One region of the Brevibacterium sp. CFH 10365 genome, then DNA from elsewhere that is predicted to be linked to it. Evidence: predicted binding sites of a transcription regulator. Region 1 holds the regulator's gene; the other holds the start of a gene.

What was found. Region 1 encodes LexA, which represses DNA repair genes until DNA is damaged. Its sites were predicted from a motif close to TCGAACANNTGTTCGA; they were not measured.
Region 2: the regulator LexA is predicted to act here: its motif matches at 3,450-3,465, upstream of FHG09_RS01210 (HNH endonuclease signature motif containing protein).

Annotation. Positions count from the first base shown of each region.
Region 1 covers NZ_VIGO01000006.1:306,869-318,492, reverse strand. The annotation lists gene FHG09_RS14225 (NAD(P)H-binding protein) at 80-1,006, shown strand; gene FHG09_RS14220 (AbgT family transporter) at 1,031-2,680, opposite strand; gene FHG09_RS14215 (amidohydrolase) at 2,730-4,076, opposite strand; gene FHG09_RS14210 (SseB family protein) at 4,123-4,935, opposite strand; gene priA (bifunctional 1-(5-phosphoribosyl)-5-((5-phosphoribosylamino)methylideneamino)imidazole-4-carboxamide isomerase/phosphoribosylanthranilate isomerase PriA) at 4,940-5,677, opposite strand; gene hisH (imidazole glycerol phosphate synthase subunit HisH) at 5,737-6,411, opposite strand; gene FHG09_RS14195 (hypothetical protein) at 6,408-7,010, opposite strand; gene hisB (imidazoleglycerol-phosphate dehydratase HisB) at 7,007-7,603, opposite strand; gene FHG09_RS14185 (histidinol-phosphate transaminase) at 7,600-8,787, opposite strand; gene FHG09_RS14180 (LysM peptidoglycan-binding domain-containing protein) at 8,874-9,212, opposite strand; gene lexA (transcriptional repressor LexA) at 9,447-10,205, shown strand; gene FHG09_RS14170 (ATP-dependent DNA helicase) at 10,272-11,624, opposite strand, start outside.
Region 2 covers NZ_VIGO01000001.1:293,837-305,460, forward strand. The annotation lists gene FHG09_RS01195 (M20 family metallo-hydrolase) at 1-614, opposite strand, end outside; gene FHG09_RS01200 (MFS transporter) at 684-2,009, opposite strand; gene FHG09_RS01205 (LysR family transcriptional regulator) at 2,352-3,272, opposite strand; gene FHG09_RS01210 (HNH endonuclease signature motif containing protein) at 3,598-5,823, shown strand; gene FHG09_RS01215 (MarR family winged helix-turn-helix transcriptional regulator) at 6,071-6,478, opposite strand; gene FHG09_RS01220 (maleylpyruvate isomerase family mycothiol-dependent enzyme) at 6,896-7,327, shown strand; gene FHG09_RS19905 (hypothetical protein) at 7,331-7,549, shown strand; gene FHG09_RS01225 (hypothetical protein) at 7,546-7,872, shown strand; gene lgt (prolipoprotein diacylglyceryl transferase) at 7,907-8,833, shown strand; gene FHG09_RS01235 (acyl-CoA thioesterase) at 8,993-9,535, shown strand; gene FHG09_RS01240 (pyridoxal phosphate-dependent aminotransferase) at 9,647-10,846, opposite strand; gene FHG09_RS01245 (hypothetical protein) at 11,059-11,616, opposite strand.

The sequences.
Region 1 (11,624 bases):
TGTCGACGCGTGAAGCCTACGCTGATTCGAGAGAGCACTGCTCTCGCTCATTACTCGGAGGCATCGGAAAGAATTCGTCATGAAAACAGCTCTCGTCATCGGCAATGGTCAGATCGGCTCGGAGATCGCGGCTCAGCTCATCGCGTCCGGAACAGCCGTGCGCATTGCCACCCGCTCCGGCGGTGGGGATACGCCAGCAGCCGGGCATGCGTCGGCACCAACCCACATCAGAACCGACGCCAGCAATCGGGCGCAGTTGGCCGAAGCCGCGGTAGGAGTCGATGCGATCTTCGCCTGCGCTCACGCCCCTTATGACAGCCGGAAATGGGAGAAGATTCTTCCGCCGATGGACGAAGCGATCCTCGACACCGCGGCCGAGGTCGGCATTCCCGTGGTCTTCCCCGAATCGGTCTATGCCTTCGCCGGCCTCAGCTCACCGATCGCCCAAGACTCCCCGTTCGCTCCGGTCGAGGATAAAGGTCGGATCCGGCAGCAGCTCCTCGAATCCCGTGTCGCTCATTCGGCGACGTGCGCCAGCGTCATCGCCGGTGATCTGCTCGGCAGGACTGCAGAGAAGTGGTCATCGGTCGTGCGGATGTGCATCACCGAACCGATCTCCCAGGGCCGCCGAGCCATGGTGCCGGCACGCACGGACGCCCCTCATGGCATCACCGTCATCGCCGACCACGCGGCCGCCATGATCCGCGCCGCCGAGGACCTGGAGGACGTCCCCGCGGGGACGCACCAGCTGCGGATCGCTCCTGCCTCGAACCCGACTCTGGCCGAGATCGCCGATTTCACCTCGGACGCTCTCGGGCGGAAGCACAAGCGTCCGGTCTCGGTGCCGCGGTGGGTGACCCGTGCCGTCGGTGCGTTCGAACGCTCCTTCTATGAGCTCAACCAGCTGGCACCGATCTGGTATGAACCCTGCGTGATCGCCCCCGGAGACCTCGCTGCCGAGGTCGGCACCACGGACTGGCGTGACGGTGTGCGGCAGATGCTCTGAGCCGACGGCACGACGGGCTCCGCCTCATAGGTGGATCCCGTTGCCCGGTCCCAGCGGCAGGTCGAAGAGGAACCAGATGCCCAGCAGCACGGCCCAGGCCAGCCAGAACGGGACGACGAACGGGAACATCCGAGAGATGACCGTGCCCAGTCCCGCATTCGGCTCATACCGGCGGACGAGGCCGAGCAGGACGATCATGTACGGATTGAGCGGGGTGATGACCTGGGTGGCCGAGTCACCGACGCGGAACCCGGCCTGGATGAACGCGGGTTCGTAGCCGAGCAGGGAGAAGAGCGGGACGAACACGGCAGCCATGAGCGTCCACATCGACGATCCGGAGATGATGAACAGGTTGAGCAGGCTGGCCAGGAGCATGAAGCCGAGGACCGCGGCGAATCCGGTCAGTCCGATCGCCTCGAGCCCTGAAGCACCGGCGACGGCGATCCATGAACCGATTCCCGTCCAGTTGAACAGGGCGATGAACTGACCGAGGATGAACGCGAGGATGAGGAAGGACATCATGTCGATGATCGACTGACTCATCATCCTCACCAGGTCATTCATCGACCGCACGGTGCGAACGACGAAGCCGTAGACGACGCCCATGAGCATGAAGTAGGCGAAGACGATGAAGACGATCGACGACAGCAGCGGGGATTCCGGGAGGAATCCGCCGTCGTCGTTTCGCCATGGGGAGTTCGGGACGAGCACGGAGACCAGGATCACCGCGGTCAGCAGCAGTGCCGCGACCAGCGACCAGATGAGTCCTCGCTTCTCCTCCGGTTCGAGTTCTGCATTGATCTCGGTCGACTCGCCCTCGCCCGAGGGCTCGGTCGAGGCACCCGATTTCGCCGAGGCATCCCCGTAGGGGCTCTCGGGCGCCTGGTATTCGCGGGCCAGCCCGCTCGCCGAGGCGTTCGCGTATTCGCGTGGCACTCCCTTGCGCACCATGTTCGGTTCGATGAGGCGGTCGATGATGAATCCGGCGATGACGGCCAGCACGATCGACGAGGCGATGTTGAAGTAGTAGTTCGACACTGGGTTGACCGCGGTGTAGTCGGTGTTCGGCAGGGTCTCCATCACCGAGGTGGTGATCCCGGCGAACAGTGCGTCGAGGCTCGTGGGTACGATCGACGTCGAATAGCCGGCACCGGTGGCGGCGAACCCGCCGATGAGACCGGCCATCGGGTGCCGTCCGGCCGCCTTGAACACGAGCGCTGCCAGCGGCGGGATGATGACGAAGGCCGAGTCGGCCATGATCGAACCGACCACGCCGACGAAGCCGACGGCGTAGGGCAGCAGCCATTTCGGGCTCTTGCCGAAGGCGATGCGCACGGCCGCGGCGAGCATTCCCGACTTCTCGGCCACACCGACGGCGAGCAGGATCGGCAGCACCGTGGCCAGGGGCGGGAACCCGATGTAGTTGTCGCCCATCGTCGTGGTCAGCCAGGACAGGCCCTCACCGGTGAACAGACCCTTGATCGCGATGGTCTCGTCGCCGCCGGGGATGGCCACGGTGACATCGGCCATGGCCATAGCCGTGGAGACGAGGCCGGTGATGATGAAGAGCCCGAGGAACAGCGTGAACGGTTCGGGCAGCTTGTTTCCGATGCGTTCGATCCAGTCCAGCGTGCGCTGGCCGAAACCGATCTTCCCATTTGTCGTCGTCGACATGAGCGGTCCTTCTCTTCGATGGCGCGGGTCTGGGTGCGGCTGAACGATCTCAGTCGAAGAAGTTCTCGACGTCGATGGCTCCCCCGTCGCGGGCGAATTCCTCGGCCACCTCGGCGGCGAGGGCATCGTCGACGAGGAAGTCCACGGCGGTGCACGCGAGCCCGTAGGCCGCGTCGAGTGCCGCGGATTCCGCGGCGGGGGTCTTCGCGGCTGCGGCGAAGTCACGGGTGTGCAGGGCTACCTCGGCGTCGGCGGTCTTGATGAGCGGGTGGATGCCGGGAATCCGATAGGAGACGTTGCCGAAATCCGTGGACGCTGCGATCGATTCGTCGAGGACGCCGGCGGGAAGCGGGTGGCGTCCCCGGGCCTGCTCGTGTTCGGCCCAACGAGCGGTCAGTGCCTGGTTCGTGCGCACGGGCAGCGAGGGCGGGTGCTCGTCCCAGTCGACGGTGACCCCGGTGCCGGTCATGAGCGCGGCGCCCTTCGCCGCGTCCTCGACCCGGCCGGAGAGCTCCTTGAGCGTGTCGGGGAACTTCGAACGGACATAGCACTGCACAGTGGCGGATTCAGTGATGATCGACGGCCTCGTTCCGCCGTCGGTGATGACCGCGTGCAGGCGGGAGATCGGCGGCATCTGCTGCCGCAGCAGGCCGAGCCCCTGGTAGAAGAGATTCGCCGCATCGAGGGCGTTGCGTCCCATGAACGGCTGCGCCGAGGCGTGGGCGGCGACTCCCGAGTACGTGACCTTGAGGAGGCGTCGGCCCAGCCACACCTGGTCGGCGCAGTCGTAGCCGTACCCGTGGACCATGATGGCCGCGTCGATGCCGTCGAAGGCACCGCCGCGGGCCATGACCTCCTTGCCCGAGTGGCCTTCCTCGGCCGGGGTGCCCAGCAGCACGACGGTGCCCGGTACGGCCTCGGGGTCTTTCTCGTAGAGGGCGTGGAGGGCGAGGAAGGCGCCGACTCCGGCGGTGGCGATGATGTTGTGCCCGCAGGCGTGCCCGATCTCCGGCAGGGCATCGTATTCGGCGAGGATCGCGATCGTGCGCCCGTGTCCGGATCCCGTCGTCGCCCGCAGAGTCGTCTTCACCCCGAAGAGGCCCGTCTCGACGGCGACCCCGTGCCTTTCCAGCACCGAGGCGATCGCGGCGACCGAGTCGAACTCTTCGAAGGCGGTCTCGGCTAAGTCATGGATGGTGTGGAGCAGTTCCGTGAGGTCGCCCTCCGCGGCGTCCAGACCCGCGGCGATGCCGGAGCGACTCGTGTCCGGGGCTCCGGTGAAGTCGGAGACCCACTCGGCGGCCTGCGCGGCCCGAGCCTGGGTCTGACGAGCCATCTCGTCGAGGTAGGTGTCGTCCGGGGTGGTCGAGTGGCCGAGGTCACGGATTTCGCTCATGGGTCACAAGCATAAGGGCCGTGCCGATCTGACACGCCCGAAACAGTCAGACTTCGATGAGGCGGATGGCCAGAGAATCGATCTTCGCGACGAGCTCTTCGTCACCGGCCACGGTCTCCTGGAACCGGCGCACCTCCTCCGGGGGCACTTCGGACTCGACGCCGAGCGTGATTCCGAGCTCCGGCCCGCCGAGGTGGACGGAGCTGCTGCCGGGGCTCACACCGAGCCGAGCCAGCCAGGGGAAGGGCTCGGCGATGGCACGCAGACGATGGGCCACCTCGGCGTCGGCCCAGGACGGCGTCCAGGGCTGGGACTGCACGAACGCGAACATGGCCGGTCGGCGCAGCAGGAACGAGGAATCGGCACCGGGGTCGAGCACGACGAGCTGGGACTCGGCCTCGATCGCCCCGAGGACGAGCCGTTCGGATTCGATCGGCACGGGCCGGGCGTCCGAATGCCACGCCGTCAGCGGTGGGATTCCGGAGAATCCCGGGGTGCATTCGCGACCGTCCTCGGCCTGGAGGCGGACCATCGCCATCTCCGAGGAGTTGTCGGCCATCAGACCGTTCTCTCCGACCTCCTGGTCGACGACCATCGGCACGATCGGGGCGTAGAGCCTGGCCCCGGACAGGGCCCGGACGACCTGCTGGTGCGCAGCCGGGTCCAGGGGTGCCTGAGCGACCTGGGTCATGGCTTCGAGCAGGGCCGGGTCGGCCAGCCCGGAGTCGCCGGAGAACGGGTTGGGTTTGAGGTCCCGGCCCGCCCACGCCTGTCCGGCGGAATCCGTCGGGGCGTCGCCTGTCTGGTCGGCAGACGCGGTGGACCGAGGTTCGTCCGGATCGGGCGAGTGCGTGTTCACAGGCTCACCGTCCTGCGACGTCGAGGGCTTCTTCCAGAGTGAACTTGCCGGCGTAGAGGGCCTTGCCCACGATCGCCGAGTCGACGCCGAAGGGCACGAGCTCACGGAGTGCACGCAGGTCATCGAGGCTGGAGACTCCGCCGGAGGCCACGATCGGAGAGTCGGTCTTCTGTGCGAGGTCCTTGAGCAGTTCGACGTTGGGCCCCTGCAGGGTGCCGTCCTTGCGCACATCGGTGACGACGTAGCGGCAGCAGCCGGTGGATTCGAGGGTGGCCAGGACTTCGTAGAGGTCGCCGCCGTCCTGCGTCCAGCCGCGGGCGGCCAGGGTGGTCCCTCGCACGTCGAGGCCGATGGCGACCTGGTCGCCGAAGCGCGAGATCATCTCGGCGGTCCATTCGGGGTTCTCGAGGGCGGCGGTGCCGATGTTGACGCGCTCGGCTCCGGTGTCGAGTGCCCGTTCGAGGCTTTCGGTGTCACGGATTCCGCCGGAGAGTTCGACCTTGATCCCCACTGCCTTGACGACCTGGTTGAGCAGGTCGGAGTTCGATCCGCGTCCGAAGGCGGCATCGAGGTCGACGAGGTGGATCCATTCGGCTCCGCGGTTCTCGAAGTCCTGGGCGGCGTCAATGGGTGAACCGTAGTCGGTTTCGGTTCCGGCTTCGCCCTGGACGAGACGGACGGCCTTGCCGTCGGCGACGTCGACGGCGGGGAGGAGGACCAGCTTGTTCGAACTGTCTGTCATTGTGACCTTTCTGCCAGGGTGCCACGGGGTTTGCGGGCAACCATAGTCGGTGTGCTCGGTCAGGAGCTGAGTGCGTCTGTGGGGTTGGTGCCGGTACGGCCGGAGTCGCTGCCCGGACTGCTGTCGGCCGCGAACGAGGCGAGCCAGTTGCGCAGCAGCCGGGCCCCCGCCTCGGCGGATTTCTCGGGGTGGAACTGCGCGGCCCAGGTCGTGCCGTCTTCGACGGCGGCGACGAATTCGCTGCCGTGGCGGGAGGTCGTCACCATCGTGCCCGGCGGTGGTTCGGCGGCGGCATAGGAATGGACGAAATAGAAGCGTTCGTCGCTGATCCCGGCGAACATGGCCGAGTCTGCGGGCGCGGTGACCTTCGACCACCCCATATGCGGGATGACCGGGGCCTCGAGCGCGGTGACGGCACCGGGCCACAGGCCGATGCCTTCGGTCTTGACTCGGTGTTCCTCACCGCGGGCGAAGAACACCTGCAGACCGACGCAGATGCCGAGCAGCGGTCGGCCCTGTTCGTGGCGGGCACGGATGAGTTCGACTCCCCCGACGTTCTCCAGTCCGGCCATCACGGCGGAGAAGGCGCCGACGCCGGGAACCAGCAGTCCGTCGGAGTCGTTGATGACATCGTGGTCGGCCGTGAGCGTGACCTCGGCGCCGGCCGCGGCGACAGCACGCACGGCGGAGCGGACATTGCCGGCTCCGTAGTCGAGGACGGCAACCGTCGTCATCGCTTCGCGCCCTTGCTCAGCACCGACCAGATCCTCCACAGGGAGAATCCGAGGACGATGGCGCCGAGGGCGGCGACGACCCAGGCGATGGTGTTCCCGCCCAGGGCCAGGGCGATGCCGAAGGCGGTGACGAGTCCGGCGAGGACTGCGGCGATGATCCACAGCAGTGCCGTGCGTGCCATGGCGGCCCGGCCCGGGCTCATGGTGGCGGCGCTGGCCTGCAGCTTCGTCATCGATGAGGTCGGGATACTGCCTTCGACGTCTTCTGCGGCAACGGTCTCGAGCAGCAGCCCTTCGAGCACATCGGGCAGGTTCTTCAGCGCCAGTCCGGCCGGCACGTCGGATTCGCGACTGCCGTGGCGGTAGTGGCCGGCGTCGATCTGCTCTTCGCTGCGCACGAGGAGGAGGACCTCATGTTTGCCGGCGAGCTTCGAGATCGCCGCGGCCGCCTCGTTGCCGGCTTTGACATCGGTGTCGGCGAGGACGATTCCGCTGAATTCGCCGATCGGCACGATGGTGCCGGAGATGTTCGACAGCACGCAGGCGGCGGCCAGCTGCTGGGCGACCCCGAATGGGGTCACGATGACGGTCGTGCTCACAGGACTCCCTTGGTGCTGGGAACGGAGTTGCTTCGAGGATCGGTCTCGACGGCTTCGCGCAGCGCCCGGGCGAAGGCCTTGAACTCGGCTTCGACGATGTGGTGCGGATCGCGGCCGCGGATGAGGTCGAGGTGGACGGTGAGTCCGCCGTTGAAGGCGATGGATTCCAGCGAGTGGGAGGTCATCGAACCGGTGAAGTGACCGCCGATGAGGTGGTACTGCTGGCCTTCGGGTTCGCCTTCGTGGACGAAGTAGGGACGACCGGAGACGTCGACGACACACTGCGCCAATGCTTCGTCCAGCGGCACGGCGGCGAATCCGTAGCGGCGGATGCCGACCTTGTCGCCGAGTGCTTCGCGCAGGGTCTGGCCGAGCACGATGGAGGTGTCTTCGACGGTGTGGTGGACGTCGATGTGGGTGTCGCCGGTGGCGGTGATGTCGAGGTCGATCATCGAGTGCTTCGACAGGGCCGTGAGCATATGGTCGAAGAACGGCACGCTCGTCGAGATGGTCGAGGCGCCGGTGCCGTCAAGGTTGACGGCCACGGACACCGTGGACTCGGAGGTGGTGCGCGAGTTCTGGGCCTGCCTCATGGAGTGCCTTTCGTCGGGGCGGCGGATGACGGGGTTGACTGGGTTGGAGCCTGCGGACGTTCCCCGAGGGTGTCCGGGGATTCGGCGAGGATCTCGTCGATGGCGGTCAGGAACGCTGCGGTCTCCTCCTCGGTGCCGGCGTTGACGCGGGCGTGGCCGGTGATGCCGATATCGCGGATGAGGACTCCACGATCGAGCAGCTTCTGCCACAGATCGGCCGGTGAGGAGATGTTGCCGAAGAGGAGGAAGTTCGAATCGCTGTCGTGGACGGTGAACCCGGCCTCTGCGAGGTGGCTTGCCATCCGGTTGCGTGAGTCGATGAGCCGGTCGACGTTGCCCAGCAGCAGCTCAGCGTGTTCGAGTGCGGTGCAGGCGAGGACCTGGGTGACCTCGGACAGGTGGTAGGGCAGGCGGACGAGGCGGAGGACGTCGATGAGCTCGGGGGCGGCGATGGCGTAGCCCAGCCGCAGTCCGGCGCAGGCGAAGGCCTTGCTCATGGTGCGGGAGACGACGAGGCGGGGCCGACCGTCCAGCAGAGTCATCGCCGAGGACTTGGCAGGGCGGGAGAACTCCGCGTATGCCTCGTCGACGATGACGATTCCCGAACAGTTGTCGTAGGCGGCCTCGATGACGTCGAGTCCGATCGAGGTGCCGGTCGGGTTGTTCGGAGTGCAGAGGAAGACGATGTCCGGATTCGCACGGGCCACCTCGGCGGCGACCGTGTCGGCATCGAGAGTGAAGTCGTCCTTGCGTTCGACGTGCTGCCATTCGGCTCCGGTGCCCGTGGTGATGAGCGGGTGCATCGAATAGGAGGGGGTGAACCCGAGGACGGTCCGCCCGGGCCCGCCGAAGGCCTGCACGATATGGCTGAGCACTTCGTTCGAACCATTGGCTGCCCAGATCATGGAGGGGTCGAGTTCGACGGTGTCTCCGGCGCGTTCGTTCACTCCGTCCAGGTAGGTCACGAGGTGTTCGCGCAGAGCGGTGAATTCGCGGTCGGGATACCGGTTGAGTCCGGAGAAGTGATCATCGACGGCGGCGCGCATGCTGTCGGCGACGACGTCCGGAAGCGGATAGGCGTTCTCGTTGACGTTGAGCTGGACCGGCACATTGAGGTGCGGAGCCCCGTAGGGCTTGAGGCCGACGAGGTCGGACCGCACTGGCAGAGATTCGATGTTTCCCACGGCGATCATTCTACCGAGAGGCCCACGCCGCCCGGGCGGCGGGTCGGGCCACGAGACTCGCCGAGGCGGCCGGATCCGGCCGGCCCTCAGCGGACGGGGACGTCGAGGGTCTGGCCGGGGTGGACGGTCGGGGTGTCCAGGTGATTGATCTCGGCGATATCAGCCACGACATCGCGGGTGTCGCGGTCGAGGCCGAGATTCGAAGCCACGGTCCACAGCGATTCGCCTTCACCGACGACAACGGCGTCGGCATCGATGCCGACGCTCTCCGTCTCCGATTCGGCGACAGCAGCGGCAGAGAACGACTGGGTGGCGAGGAGGAGCGCTCCGCCGATGACGACGAGAGCGACGAGCAGGGTCCGGAGAAGGCGCACAGCCTGGCGTCCACGAGTGGTCAGGCGCAGCTCGGTGTTCTGTGCAGACATCGCATTACCTCTTTCATTCGTACGATTCCACCAGTAATCGGTAGAACGTCTGTTCTATTCAACATGCCAATCGAACAAATGTCCAGTCCGACTCGAACATCTATGCGACAATGAGAGAGAACCAGCGTTGTTGATTGATCTGTCAGAACCATCTCAGTCGGCACTGACACGAGAATCTCCGAAGCGGAGATCACGGCGTTCAGCGGCAGGGAATAGAACGAAGGGGAACGAGCAATGGTTCAGAACAAACGAGGCAGAGGCAGGCCTCGCAACGAAGATGTTGCCAGCGAGATCGCTGCCGCTCGCAGCGATGACGACGACGTGGTCCAGATCCCCGAGGGATCGACCGGTGAGGGCGATTTCCGCCTGACTCCTCGTCAGCGTCTCGTGCTCGAAACCATCGAACGCGCGGTCGTCACCAACGGCTACCCGCCGAGCATGCGCGAGATCGGCAGGGCCGCAGGACTGGCTTCCCTCTCGAGCGTCGCCCACCAGCTCTCCCAGCTCGAGCGCCTCGGCTATGTCCGTCGCGACCCGAAGCGCCCGCGTGCCATCGAAGTGGTCAATCCGTTCGAAGAGGAAGAGGCCGAGCGCGCGAAGTACGAGGAGCTGTCCAACAACACGGTCCAGGTTCCGGTCGTCGGCCGCATCGCCGCCGGTGGACCGATCCTGGCCGAACAGGAAGTCGACGATGTCTTCTCGCTGCCGACCCAGGTGGTCGGCTCCGGTGACATGTTCCTGCTCAAGGTCGTCGGCGATTCGATGATCGAAGCCGCCATCTGCCACGACGACTGGGTGGTCGTGCGCAAGCAGCACACCGCTGACAACGGTCAGATCGTCGCAGCACTGCTCGACGGCGAGGCCACGGTGAAGACGCTCAAGCGCAAGGCCGGTCAGCAGTGGCTGATGCCGCAGAACGAGAACTACGAGCCCATCGACGGCACCTACGCGCAGATCATGGGCCTCGTCGTCGCAGTCGTCCGCCGCCTCTGACCCTCTGTCGGCTCTCCGCTGCCGAAATGCAAAGGCCCGCGACCGATTCGGTCGCGGGCCTTTGTGTCATCCTTCGTCGGTCTCGGCCAGCCGTGCCAGGCTCTTGCGCACGAGACCGGAGTTCGTCGTCGGCCACATCCTCGGCATCGAGTTGACCAGGAAACCGGCGTACCGGGCCGAGCGCAGCCGCGAGTCGAGCACGGCGACCACCCCCCTGTCACCAGTGGAACGGATGAGTCGGCCGGCTCCCTGAGCCAGACGCAATGCAGCGTGGGTGGCCGACACGGCCATGAACCCGTTGACTCCGCGCTGGTCGGCATCGCGTGCTCGAGCCTGCATGAGCGGATCGTCGGGGCGTGGGAACGGCAGACGGTCGATGATGACCAGGCGGTTCGTGCGTCCCGGGACGTCGACTCCCTGCCACAGCGACATGGTCCCGAATAGGCAGGTCTGATCATCGGCGGTGAACTGGGAGACCAGCGCGGGCAGTCCGTCATCACCTTGCAGCAGGATCGGGAGATCGAGTTTCTTCCGCAGGTGTTCGGCCGCCGCGTTCGCCGCAGCGCGGGAGGAGAACAGTCCCAGCGCTCCGCCGTTCGACGCCTCGACGAGTTCCTCGAGCTCCGTCAGCGCCTCCTCGCTCAGCCCGCTGCGTCCGGGCTTGGGCAGGTGGGAGGCGACGTAGAGGATGCCCTGCTTCCCATAGTCGAAGGGCGATCCGACATCGAGGCTGTCCCACTTCGGGGCATCGGGGCCGAAGAGCCCCAACGAAGCTGCGACCGCGTCGAAGTTCCCGCCCAGGGACAGGGTCGCCGAGGTGGCCACGACCGTGGATTCTTCGAAGATGCCGTTGCGCATGGTGCCGGCAACACTCAGGGGAGCGACGACGAGGTTCGTCGTCTCCTTCTCCCTGAAGGTCGAGCGCGAGAGCCAGATGACATCGTTCTTGCCCGGGTCGCAGAAGCGCTCGGCGAGTTCGAAGATCTCCTGACAGCGGGCCTTGGCCATCTGCCGACCGGCATCGGCGTCCTCGGTCTTGCCGCCGATGTCGTTGATGATCTGGCGTGCGGAATCACGGATCTGCGCCATGGCCAGTCCGAGTGCCTCGCTCATATGCAGGATGAGCCCCTCGGGCACCGATTTCTGTGCGCGTTCGAGTGCTGCCGCAGCGGAATCGAGCAGGGAGACGACCCCGTCTTGGACGGTGGTGTGTTTCCGGACCGAACTCGTCGCCGCCGAGAGCATGCTCGTGTTGATCTGACCGGACAGGGCGCTGGTCACCCGGTCCTTGAGCTCGTGGGCCTCGTCGATGATGATGACATCGTGTTCGGGCAGAACGTTCGATTCTCCGAAGGCGTCGATGGCCAGCAGGGCATGGTTCGTCACGACGATATCGGCCTCGGCGGCCTTGTTCCGCGC
Region 2 (11,624 bases), on a different contig from region 1:
ATGCGGCCCTGTTCGATGTGGATCTCGGCGTAGGAGATCGCCTCGGGCGGGGTGTCGGTGCCGGCGTAGCCGATGGCGTCTAGCGCCTCGGCGACGGAGGTGTCTTCGAGGTCGGTGACGGCGAGCATCTCGTCGAGGTCGAAGAGTCCGGCGTAGACGGAGCTGCCCATGATCGACGGGGCGAAACGGCCGCCCTCTTCGTTGAACCAGTTGACGACGGCGAGGTTGAAGGTGGGTGGGAGCCCGGATTCTGCGAGGTCCTCTTTCACACGCAGGGCCGCGAAGAGGGCGGCGATGACGCCGTAGGCGCCGTCGAAGCGGCCGCCGAGCGGCTGTGAATCGAGGTGGGAGCCAATGAGGACGTAAGGGGCATCGGGAACGAACTCGAGGCACGCGAACATATTCCCGATGGCGTCCACGCGCACGTCGAAGCCCTTGTCGGTCGCCCAGCCGCGCATCCAGTCACGCGTCTGTTTGTCCTCCGCCGTCAGTGCCTGACGGTCGACGCCGTTGCTGTCCGTGGCGCCGATGGTGGCGACGAAGTGGAAGTCGGTGAGGAAGGCTGCGTCGGAAGACGGGGCTGCGTCGGAGGACGGGGCTGCCTGATGGTTCATTGCTGATCGCTTCTCTCTGGTGGGTTGGGTGTGGATGGGCTGGCGGCGGCCTCTGCTGTCATCGCGCACTCACCCCAGCCTGCCGCGGGTCTCGGGCAGACGGGTGACGAAGATGAGGACGAGGCACACGGCTGCGGCCGCGGCCATGTAGTAGCCGGGTGCGGTGTTGACGCCGGTGATGTCGACGAGCCACGTGCCCACGAACGGCGCGGTTCCGCCGAGCACCGCGTAGGAGATGTTGTAGCTGATGGCCGCCGAGGTGAATCGCGTCTTCGTCGAAAAGCGCTCACAGAAGAAGGTGTAGCAGCCGCCGCCGTAGCAACAGAGCGCGAGGACGAAGATCGTCTGCCCGAGGAATGCCAGCCCCATGTGTCCGCTGGTCACAAGCCCGAATGCCGGCACCGAGGTGACCGCGAGCAGAATCGCACCCGCGATGAGCATGGGCCGACGTCCGAACCGGTCACCGAGGTGGCCGGCGATGGGCAGGAAGATCGTGTAGCTGGCCATGGCGATCGCGTTGGTCAGCAGCGACTGTTCGCGGCTGAGGTCGCCGGTGGTCTGGATGTAGGTGACGAAGTAGGCCGAGAGCATGTAGAAGCCGAGCGCGGTGACGCCGAGGACGAAGAAGACCTGGAGCATGCCGACCCAGTTCTCGCGGAAGGAGTCGCGGATCGGGCTGAATTCCTTGGGCCGTTCGGCGGCTGTCTTCTTGAACAGCTCGGATTCGTCGGTCTTCGTCCGGATCCACAGACCGACCGCCGACAGCGGCAGGGCCAGAAGGAACGGCACTCGCCAGCCCCAAGAGTCGAAGGCAGCGTCGCTCATCACGGTCGACAGCAGGAGGATGAGGCCGCCGGCGAACACCGAGGGCAGAGCCGTCGCGGCCAGAGTGATGTTGATCCACAGTCCGCGCTTGGTCACGGGGGCGTGTTCGTAGACGAATGAGGGCCCGCCCACGGATTCGCCGCCTGCGGAGAAGCCCTGGCCGAGTCGGGCGAGGATGAGCAGGATCGGGGCGAACCAGCCGATCGTGTCGAACCCGGGGAGGATGCCGATGAGTGCGGTGCAGGCTCCGACGAGGAAGATCGTGATGGTCAGAGTCTGGCGTCTGCCCACTTTGTCGCCGAGTGCTCCGAAGAACAGACCGCCGAGGGGGCGCATGACGAAGGCGACGCCGAAGGTCGCGAAGATGACCAGCAGACCGGTGATCCGATCGCCGTCGGGGAAGAAGTATTCGGACAGGATGACGGCCGAGAGCCCGTAGAGCGTGAAGTCGTAGAACTCGACGAACTGGCCGATGCTGCCGCCGAGAAGCACCTTCCGCTGCATCTTCGTCGATCGGCCGTGACCGTCGGTTGCCGGCGCGTGGTCCTGGCCGGTGATGGGAGTGGACATCAAAGCTCCTTTGCTCTGTCACCCTGTCGGGGCTGTCACCCTGGTGGGCGTGTCACCCTGGGGGACTGTCACCCTGGTGGCGGATGCATCACTGTCTGTCCCAGTGATGCCTGCCATTCATTCTCATCAGCGAATCGGGATCGGTCCAACAGATACTTTCTAACATTGTCATCAAATGAATCAATGGCAGAGGCTCAGGCTGTCTTCCGCTCCGCGTCTGCCGCTCAGGTCGGCCTCCGCCCCGCCCCCGCCGGTCAGGCCGACCTCAGCCACGCGCCTGCCGCTCAGACAACCCGCGCCTACCGCTTCGACGGACCGCACATGCAGGTCAATTCCGAGGCATCACCCTTTCGAAGCAGCACCCAACACCTCTCTGCTGACTTCGCAGAAGGCTTTCCCGCGCCGGCTCAAACGGACGCCATTGGGCCAGATCACGGCAAGATCGATGCTCGGGAAGTCGTCGAGCAGGGGAACATCGACCGTCTGCAGACCGATATAGGTACCCGATGACACGCTTTGGCTCAGCAGCGAGTACCCGTGCCCCATCGCCACGAACGACCGCAACGTCTCATAGCCGGAGAACGAGTGCCGAATCTTCGGCACAACCCCGGCGATGCGGAACAGCTCGTCGTAGTACTGCCTGGTGAACGGCAGATCGAGCTGAATGTAGTCTTCTGCGGCAAGCTCACGCAGGTGCACCGGCTTCGGCTTCCCACCCCTGGCAAAGCGATGATTGCGGGACACCAGAACGTGGGGTACGACGACGTCGAGAAGGAAGGTGTCGAATCGCCCCGTCGGACCGAGCATGTACGTCAGCGCCAGATCGCAATCGCCTGCCGTGACGGCTTTCTGCAGGTCCTCCAGATCGGCCTCGAGGTACGTCACCTGCACGTCGGGGAACCGCTTCGCGAACTCGTCGTGGATCAGCGGCAGCCGAGTCGGCGCAATCGGCGAGAACACGCCGACGGTCAGACTCCCACTCAGCGACCGGGACAGCCCCTGCGCGGTCTCGCCGAGCGCTTCAGAGGCCTCGAGGAAGCCGGTCACTTCGGCAAGGAAGCGCTTCCCTGCCGGGGAGAGCACGACAGACCGGTTCTTCTGCCGGATGGACAGGTCCAGTCCGATCGACCGCTCGAGCTGAGCCATCGCCGTCGAAATCGCCGACTGGGTGACGTTGAGCTGCTTCGCCGCCTCGGTCATGTTTTCCCGCCGGGCGACCTCCTGGAAGTACCGCAGCTGCACGAGTGTGAAATCGAGTCCCATAGCCCCTCATCTTCCCACCCACAATTGCCCTGCCTGCAGACGCAATCCCGCCGAGGCGGTCCCGCCGAGACGAGGAGGCCCTACCGGGGCCGCTCCGCCGCAGAGAATCCGCTCTCCGGCTCAATCGGCACCGATCCATGTCAGTGCCGACGAGTAGAGTCGAGGTCAAATCAACCCTGAAACAAGCATTCGCCGCCGGCAACATCTCAAACACCGACTATGCCAGTTCAAATCGAATTATTTTCGAAGTTTCTATTGTTTTATCCAGATTGACTGTCTACAATACGAATAAGAGACCTTCAACGACGAACGGAACTCGACAGCGATGACCTTCACCCCCGACCGCAAGCGACGCAAGTCAGGAAAGCGCGACCGTCGTGCCGCCGCTGACTCGCGCAGCGGAGCGAGCAGAAGGCCGCCGATCAATTCGAACCCTGCGGATCTCCCCGACCTCCTGCCGCGCGCTGCTCAAGAATCCGCGGACAATGCATCCGGGCAGCCCGAAGTCGAGTCACCGCACCCTGCATCTCTGGCGGAACAGCTCAAGGCAGCCGGACTCGACCTCAGCGGCCACTACCTCGCCGAGATGTTCGACGCCCTTGACCCTGTGTCGACCGACGATTCTGCGTCGACCGACGATCCTGTATCGACCGACGGACCCCTGCCGACCGACGGCAAAGAATCGCGCGAAGATACGTCGGCTCCCGCCGCCGAACAACCAACCGAAGCCGTCGAACCAGCGATTTCCGCCGAGGCTGAACCGAACGCACAGACGGATTCGACTGCACAGTTCGAATCGAATGAGCAGACCAGCACAACCACTCAGCCCGAAACCGTCGGGCCCGCGAACCCGACCACCGCAGGCGGCCACAGCACAGTTCCCGTTGCTGCTCAGCCCGAGGCTGGAGGCGATTCTCGGCGACCCGCCTCGCAGCACCCGATCCTCACCGACGCGGCTTGGAACGACCTTGCCGCCAGCGCTCCCGAGATCACTGATTCGATCGCTTCGCTGAACGGACTGGTCGGAGCGCTTCGGGCATTCGACCGGCCGATGGGGCCGAGCGAGGCCCTGCAGGTCATCGATGGTGCGGAGGCTCTGCGTCGGCTCAGCGAATCCCTGTCCACTTTGGCGCTGGCCGTCTACGAACGCGTCGGCACGCCCACAGACAGTGGCGCCAAGTCGACCAAGGCGCTCATCCAGGAACGCCTCAATCTCTCGGGGCGAGAAGCGAATCGCCGGGCAAGGCTCGCAGAGAATCTCGGTGGACGTGTCGCACTCGATGGCCAACCGCTCGAGCCCGAACACCCGCTCGTTGCCGAGCAGCTCCACCTCGGCACCCTGCCGGCCGAGCATCTCACTGTCATCGAAGACTGCCTCAAGGCGCTGCCCGCATGGGTGGACCAGGAGACGAAATCCCGGGCGGAAGCCGACCTCGTGAAGTACGCGGCGTCGGTGACCGTCAGCGAGCTCCGCGACATCTTCCGTCAGATGCTCGCTCTCATCGACCCCGACGGTGTGGAGCCGCTCGACCCCAGCGATCGCTCCGCCTACTTCGTCACCGCCCGCCCCAAACGCAACGGCGATTGGAGGCTGGAGGGCGTCCTCGATCCCGTAGCGGGATCCGAGCTTCATGGGCTGCTGACATCGCGGATTCAATCCGCCAAAGACAACACATCGAACACAGCGGGAGCAGAGCCCACGAACGCCGAGGCGGCCTCCGCCGACGGCGAAGACGTTCCAGCAATCGTCCCGAACGCCGGACCCGGTCAGGCTCCCGGCGAGGAACGGTTCGAACCGATCGACGCTGTACTCACCGGAGACCGTTTCGACGCACCCCCGTGGGCCGTCGTCGAGGCTGCCGGTGAGACCGAGGCCGATACCGCAGATTCCCCGGCCGACCGCTCCATTCCTGCCGGTCACGGTGTCCGCGCCGACGGTGCGACCGTTGATCTCATGAGCGAGCAGCCCGGGGCGAGGGTCTGGATCTACGAACGTTTTGCCACCCTCATCTCGCGCATCAGCATGAAAGAAGCCGCCAAGGGTTCGCCTTATGCTCTCGTCGTCACAGCCAAGGCGTCTGATATCGCCGACGGCACCGGCGAAGCCACCACAGGTTCCGGCGACCGCTTCCCGATGAGCGACATCACCCGTCGCGGCCTCAACGGCACGGTCTTCTTCCACTTGATGGACGAAAAGGCTCGCACGGTGGAAGTCCGCACGGATCAGCGTTTCGCCAACAAGAAGCAGACCGCGATCGTCACCGCCCGAGATCGCGGATGCGTGTTCCCCGGCTGCGACGCACCAGCGGGATGGTGCGACGTGAACCATGTCGCGCCGCACGCCAGGGGCGGTGAGACCGATATCAACAACATGTGCCTGCTCTGCAGCTTCCACCACCACCTCATGGACCGCTCCGACTGGGAAGTCCGCATGCTCGCTGATGGACGGCCGGCCTGGCGACCGCCGGAGAGCATCGACCCCGCTCGCGCTCTCATCCTGCACTCACGGTTCATCACCGACGACATCATCGACGGTCTCTTCGGCACGTAGCTCTGCTCGGTCGCTCAATGGCACCGTTGTGTCTTCATCCCGGCGTGAGCGCGCAGGGCACAATCCGCGCCCACACCCATAATCGGCGTCCGCACCGCAGTCTGACTCCACGACCGCCGCCCTGCCGACCACATTTGATCCATGTTTCAGGACGCGAGCAGATGCACGAGACGCGAAATGACGCAGACGCGCACGAAGCCTGTGCGAAATATGGCCAGTCGGCCTCACAACGCGAGCCCGCACACCGTCACCGAAAAGGATCCGTGATTTCGCGCAGTTCGATGAGCAGCCGGCGCAGCGTGTCGAATGATTCGTCCCCGAGGTGGTTCGACCATTCTTCCTCGACCTCGGCCTCCGACCGACGGGCGACAGCGATGACCTCATATCCTCGGTCGGTGATGGTGATGAGCTTGGCGCGGCCGTCCTCGGGGTCACGCGAACGCCGCAGGTAGCCTGCCGCGATGAGTTCGTCGACGAGGTAGGCAGCACTCTGTTTCGTCAGCTGCGCGGACTCGGCGAGTTCGGTCAGTCGTGAGCCTTCCGGGTTCACTCGCTCGAACAACCTCGCCTGCGACAGGGTGATGGTGTGCCCGGCGGCTTCGACGGCGGCCATCGACCGCATCTCCACCTGCCGGTAGGCGAGGAAGGCGAGCATCCCGAGGCCCGGCTGCCCGCTCGGACGCGACTGCCCACTCTGATGTGGCTGTCCGCTCGGACGCGACAGCGCACTTGAACCCGATTGCGCGCTCTTCCCATCCATCAGCATTCCCCCACCGCTCGAAATAGCTCTTGTGCCGCTTCACTGCGGCTCCTATAATAGTCAGACTATCTGACTATTATTGTTCGTTCCACCGCCCTCACCGATCACGAATAACTACTCGAAATCCGAAACGGGCCGTCCCCGCAGACGGGCGTTCCGGCGCAGACTCGGCGTCCCACACCGACGCGCTGTCCCACACAGACGCGTCGCCCCACACAGACCGGCCATCCCGCACCGACACGCCATCTCACACAGACGCGTCAACCCGCACAGAAGAACAGAAGTAACGCTCTTCACAGAGGAGAAAGCATCATGGACGATGCACTGTGGTCCACTGTCGAAGCCGAACGCCTCAGCCTGGCCGAGACACTCGACCCACTCACACCCGAGCAGTGGGCGACTCAGTCCCTGTGCTCCGAATGGAGCGTCCGGGACGTGGCAGCACACTTGGCCATGACACCGACCGCTCCTACATTGGGACAGATCGCCGTCGGCCTCCTGCGCTCCCGCGGCGACCTCTGGGCCTTCGGCCGAGACATCGCCCGAGACTACGCCCAACGAGCGACCGACAAGATCGTCGCCGAACTCCGCCGCACCGCCGCCTCCCGACACCTGCCGCCGCTGACCGATCCGGACAACGCCCTCCTCGACATCATCGTCCACGGACAGGACATCACACGGCCGCTGGGAATCGACCGTCCAATCCCCACCAGCGCGGGCCTCACCGCCCTCGACCGCGCCTAGTCGATGGGCTGGCCCTTCCACGCACAGCGACGCCTGCGCGGAATCCGGCTCACCGCCACGGACGCGGAGCTCGCCGTCGGATCGGGAGCACCGGTCGAGGGCCGCCTCGGCGATCTGCTCCTGCTCGTCACCGGTCGCACCGAGGCCGCGCTGCCGCACCTGTCCGGACCGGGAATCTCTCTGCTCAACTCACCACCTATCCCAAGGAAATGTTCATCATGATCGCCATCGTCACCGTGCTCGGGGCCTTCGGGCTCGGTTACCTGCTCCGCTCGCGGCTGGCCGCCCACCTCAGCTATGCCGTCGCCTACCTCTGGGCATTCGTCTTCCAGACTCTGTACCTGCTTCTGGCCAGTTTCGATGAAGCCGATGACCCGGTCTTCGCCCCGGGATCGTTCCCTCTGGAGTACGGGCTGGTCACCCTCGGGATCCTCATCATCGGCTTCGCACTGATCGAGGTCGGCCACCGGCTGCGGGCCCGACTGCGCCACCGCCGGAGCATCCGCGCGGAAGAGACGACTGACGGCGGACTGGCGGCTGCATAAGGGATTCTCAGGCGGGTGCAAATAGACTGGCCTCATGCCTGCAGTTCCCACGAGCGCGCTCCTCGCCGAGACCACCCTTCCGCACGACATCTCGGCGACGATCCCCAGCCCATCCGTTTCGAGCTTCCAACTCGGACCGCTGACGATCCACTTCTACGCGCTGTGCATCCTCGTGGGCATCATCATCGCGATCGTACTGACCAACCGCCGCCTGACCAAGCGCGGCGTCGAGGACTGGCAGGTCCTCGACATCGCGACCCTGGCCGTGCCGATGGCCATCGTCTTCGCCCGCATCTACCACGTCATCACGCATTACACCGACTACTTCGGCCCCGGCCGCAACCCTTGGAATCCGTTCGAACCCGGATCCGTGTGGGCGATCTGGGAGGGCGGCATCGCCATCTTCGGCTCCCTCATCGGCGGCACCCTCGGCGCGTGGATCATGTGCCGCAGACTCGGCCTCAGACTCACCACCCTGCTCGACGCACTGGCGCCGGGCCTCATCCTCGCCCAAGCCTGCGGCCGCTTCGGCAACTGGTTCAACCAGGAGCTGTTCGGCCTGCCCACCACCCTGCCCTGGGGGCTTGAGATCGATCCCGGCAATCCGGCCATTCCGCTGGGCACTCCTCCCGGCACCCTGTTCCACCCGACGTTCCTCTACGAGGTCATCTGGAACAGTCTCGGCGCTCTCGTCCTGCTCTACCTCGGCCGGCACATCTTCTTCCAGTGGGGACGCCTGTTCGCCGTCTACCTCATGTGGTACGGCGCCGGTCGCATCGTGTGGGAATCCATCCGAGTCGACCCGAGCTTCGTCATCCTCGGCCTGCGCACGAACGTGTGGGGCGCGATCGGCGCCGTCGCCCTCGGAGTGGCGATCATGCTCATCCAGTGGAAACGCCACCCCGAACCCGAGGAATCACCGTTCATCCCCGGCCGCGAACCCCAGCCCGCGAAGGACTGAACGAACCCCTCGCCGAGGCGGCTCTCCCCTTCGCGCAATCGTTCACTCCCAGCCGAGGCGGCTCCCCCGCTCGCGGAAGCATTCACCCCCAACCGTGAAAACTCTCTCCCACCCGGGATGCGTTTCCATGTAAATCTACTGTCAAGTAACATAGTTCGCATGCACTTCCTACGCATGCTCCTGCACCTGCTCAGATCCCGGCGACGTTCTGCACGCGACATCTGGGACACGTATTCCCTCCCCATGCGCGTTCACCTGGGCGAGATCGACATCTTCATGCATCTCAACAACGGCAAGTACTTCTCGATCATGGATCTGGGGCGACTCGACATGATGGTGCGCAGCGGAGCATGGCAGGCGATGCGGGACCGCGGATGGACCGGCGTCGTCAGCGCCGAGACCATCAGCTTCCGCAAGTCGCTGAAACTCTGGCAGAGCTACAGCCTCGAGACCAAGGTCTGCGGGGTCGACGAGCGCACAGTGTTCTTCGAACAGCGCATGGTCGTCGACGGAGACATCTTTGCCCGGGCCTTCGTCGCCACACGCCTGATCTCCGAGAACGGCCCGCTCACCAGGGACGACCTCGTGGATGCATTCGGGATGCCGGAGAACGAACCCGAACTTCCTGACTGGATCCACGACTGGCGCCGTCACAACTCGCTGCCGAGCACTCGGCGACCTGCGTGGCACAGCTGGTCATAGCCGAGCCAGAGGCCAGGCTCGGCTGGGCTCTGTCGGCCATGCCCGGGCTCCCGTCCCCCGCGGTGCCCGGCTGGATACGGGTCCGGATCGGACAGAGGCCCGCCACACGAGCTACTCGCCCACAGCGATCCACTCCTTGAGGCGGCCGAGCCCGGTCGTGATCGCGGCTTCGTCGATGCCCGAATAGGCCAGACGAATATAGGAGCGGTCCTCCCCCGACTGCGGTGAACCGAAGTGCTCACGCGTGCAGAATGAGACTCCCGTATTGTGCAGGGCTTCGGTGGAGAAGTCGGCCAGGGTCGCGATCCCCTTCGCTTCCATCGCCTCGGTGACATCGGGGAAGACATAGAACGTCGACCCGGGAGTCGCCACGCTCATCCCGGGAATCTCATTGATGAGACGGCAGGTGGCATCGCGACGTTTGCGCAGCACCTCCAACATCTGGCCGACCGGTCCCTGCGGTCCGCGCAGCGCAGCGATCCCCGCCCACTGCACATACTGGTTCGTGCAGGATTCGTCGTTCGTGTTCATGGTCGAGATCGCTTCGGCGACCTCTTTCGGCGCCACCGCACAGCCGAGCCGCGAACCGGTCATCGCGTACTTCTTCGAGAACGTGTAGAGGATGACGGTGCGCTCGCGCATACCCGGCAGAGCGGCGATCGACTGAGAACGGCCCTTATAGCGCATCTCGAAGTACGCTTCGTCGGAGAGCACCCACAGGTCGAATTCCTGCGCGATCGCGGCAATGGCCTCACGCTCGCCCGGAGTGGATTCGGCGGAGATCGGGTTCTGCAGATCGTTGTAGATGATGGCCGTGGTGTTCTCATCGATCGACGCCCGCAAGTGATCGAGGTCGATGGCGAAGCCGTCAGAGGTCGGCACATACCGGTACGGCAGCGCCGTGCCGCCGAGGTACTCGATCTGGGACTCGTAGATCGGAAATCCCGGGTTCGGGTAGAGCACGCCTTCACCGGGGTTCATCACCGCTTGGAGGAATTTCGTGATCACGGGTTTGCCTCCGGTGGTCACGACCACCTCGGCGGGATCGATCGTCATTCCGCGCCGGTAGCCGATGTCATCGGCGAGCGCCTCCCGCAGTTCAGGGATGCCCGGTCCGGGGCAGTAGCCGGTCTTGCCGTCGGCGATGGCCTGCTCGAGCGCTTCGACGATATGACCGCCCATGGGGAAGTTGAGGTCGCCGAGGTGGAACGGGAACACCTCGTTGCCCTGTGCCTTCCACTCGGCGGCGGCTTGGGCCACACGGAACGCGGTCTCGGTGCCGAGGTTGTCCAGGCGGTGAGCAGTCTTCATTTCGGCTCCTTCATATAGGCGGTCGCGATGCCAGTACTCGGCCCGACTCGTCACGGTTCACTCACGATAGAACACCAGGACTGGAAATGTCAGTGGCTTCGGCGTCCCGGACCCGGCCCCAGCCCCGGCCGAGACGGTGCCGGAGCCGTGGCGGCCACGGGCGTCCCAGCCCGTGCGGGACGGCACCGGGCCTTCGCACGTCGACCGCTGCCTCAGCCGGCTGCCGACGCACTGCGTCCGGCCAGCAGACACCACAGGCCGATGACGAGGAATACCGGAGCGCCGAGGATCCCGCACCAGAAGCTCGGCGCGGCAGTCTCGCGCGGCAGGACGAAGGCCAGGACTGCGATGAGCGTCAGCAGCACTCCCGCCAAGTGGAGGACGGGCTGCCCGAACACAACGGCGAGCGCGAAGAAGTGGACGCCGACGATCGCGAGGATGAGCGGGGCGACGATCTCGGCCTGTCCGGTGCGAATGAGGAAGAAGCTCGCCACCGCCCCGATGATGACCTCCGCCCAGAACACGATGAGGTAGAGCGTGAACGCTGAACTCCCGGTGGTGAGGGCACTCGAGTCCGACCAGCTCCCGATGACTGTCAGGATGCTCGGGATCATCAGGCACAGGCCCGCGACGGTGAGACCGGCGAGAACGAGGCGGAAGATGAGGCCCTTCGGCGGAGCTTCCTGCGCCCAACCGGCCCAGGCGAAAGCGGCGAGACCGAAGATCGCTCCGATCATCAGGAGGTCGCGGGGGTGAGCCAGGTCGATCATCGGAGTTC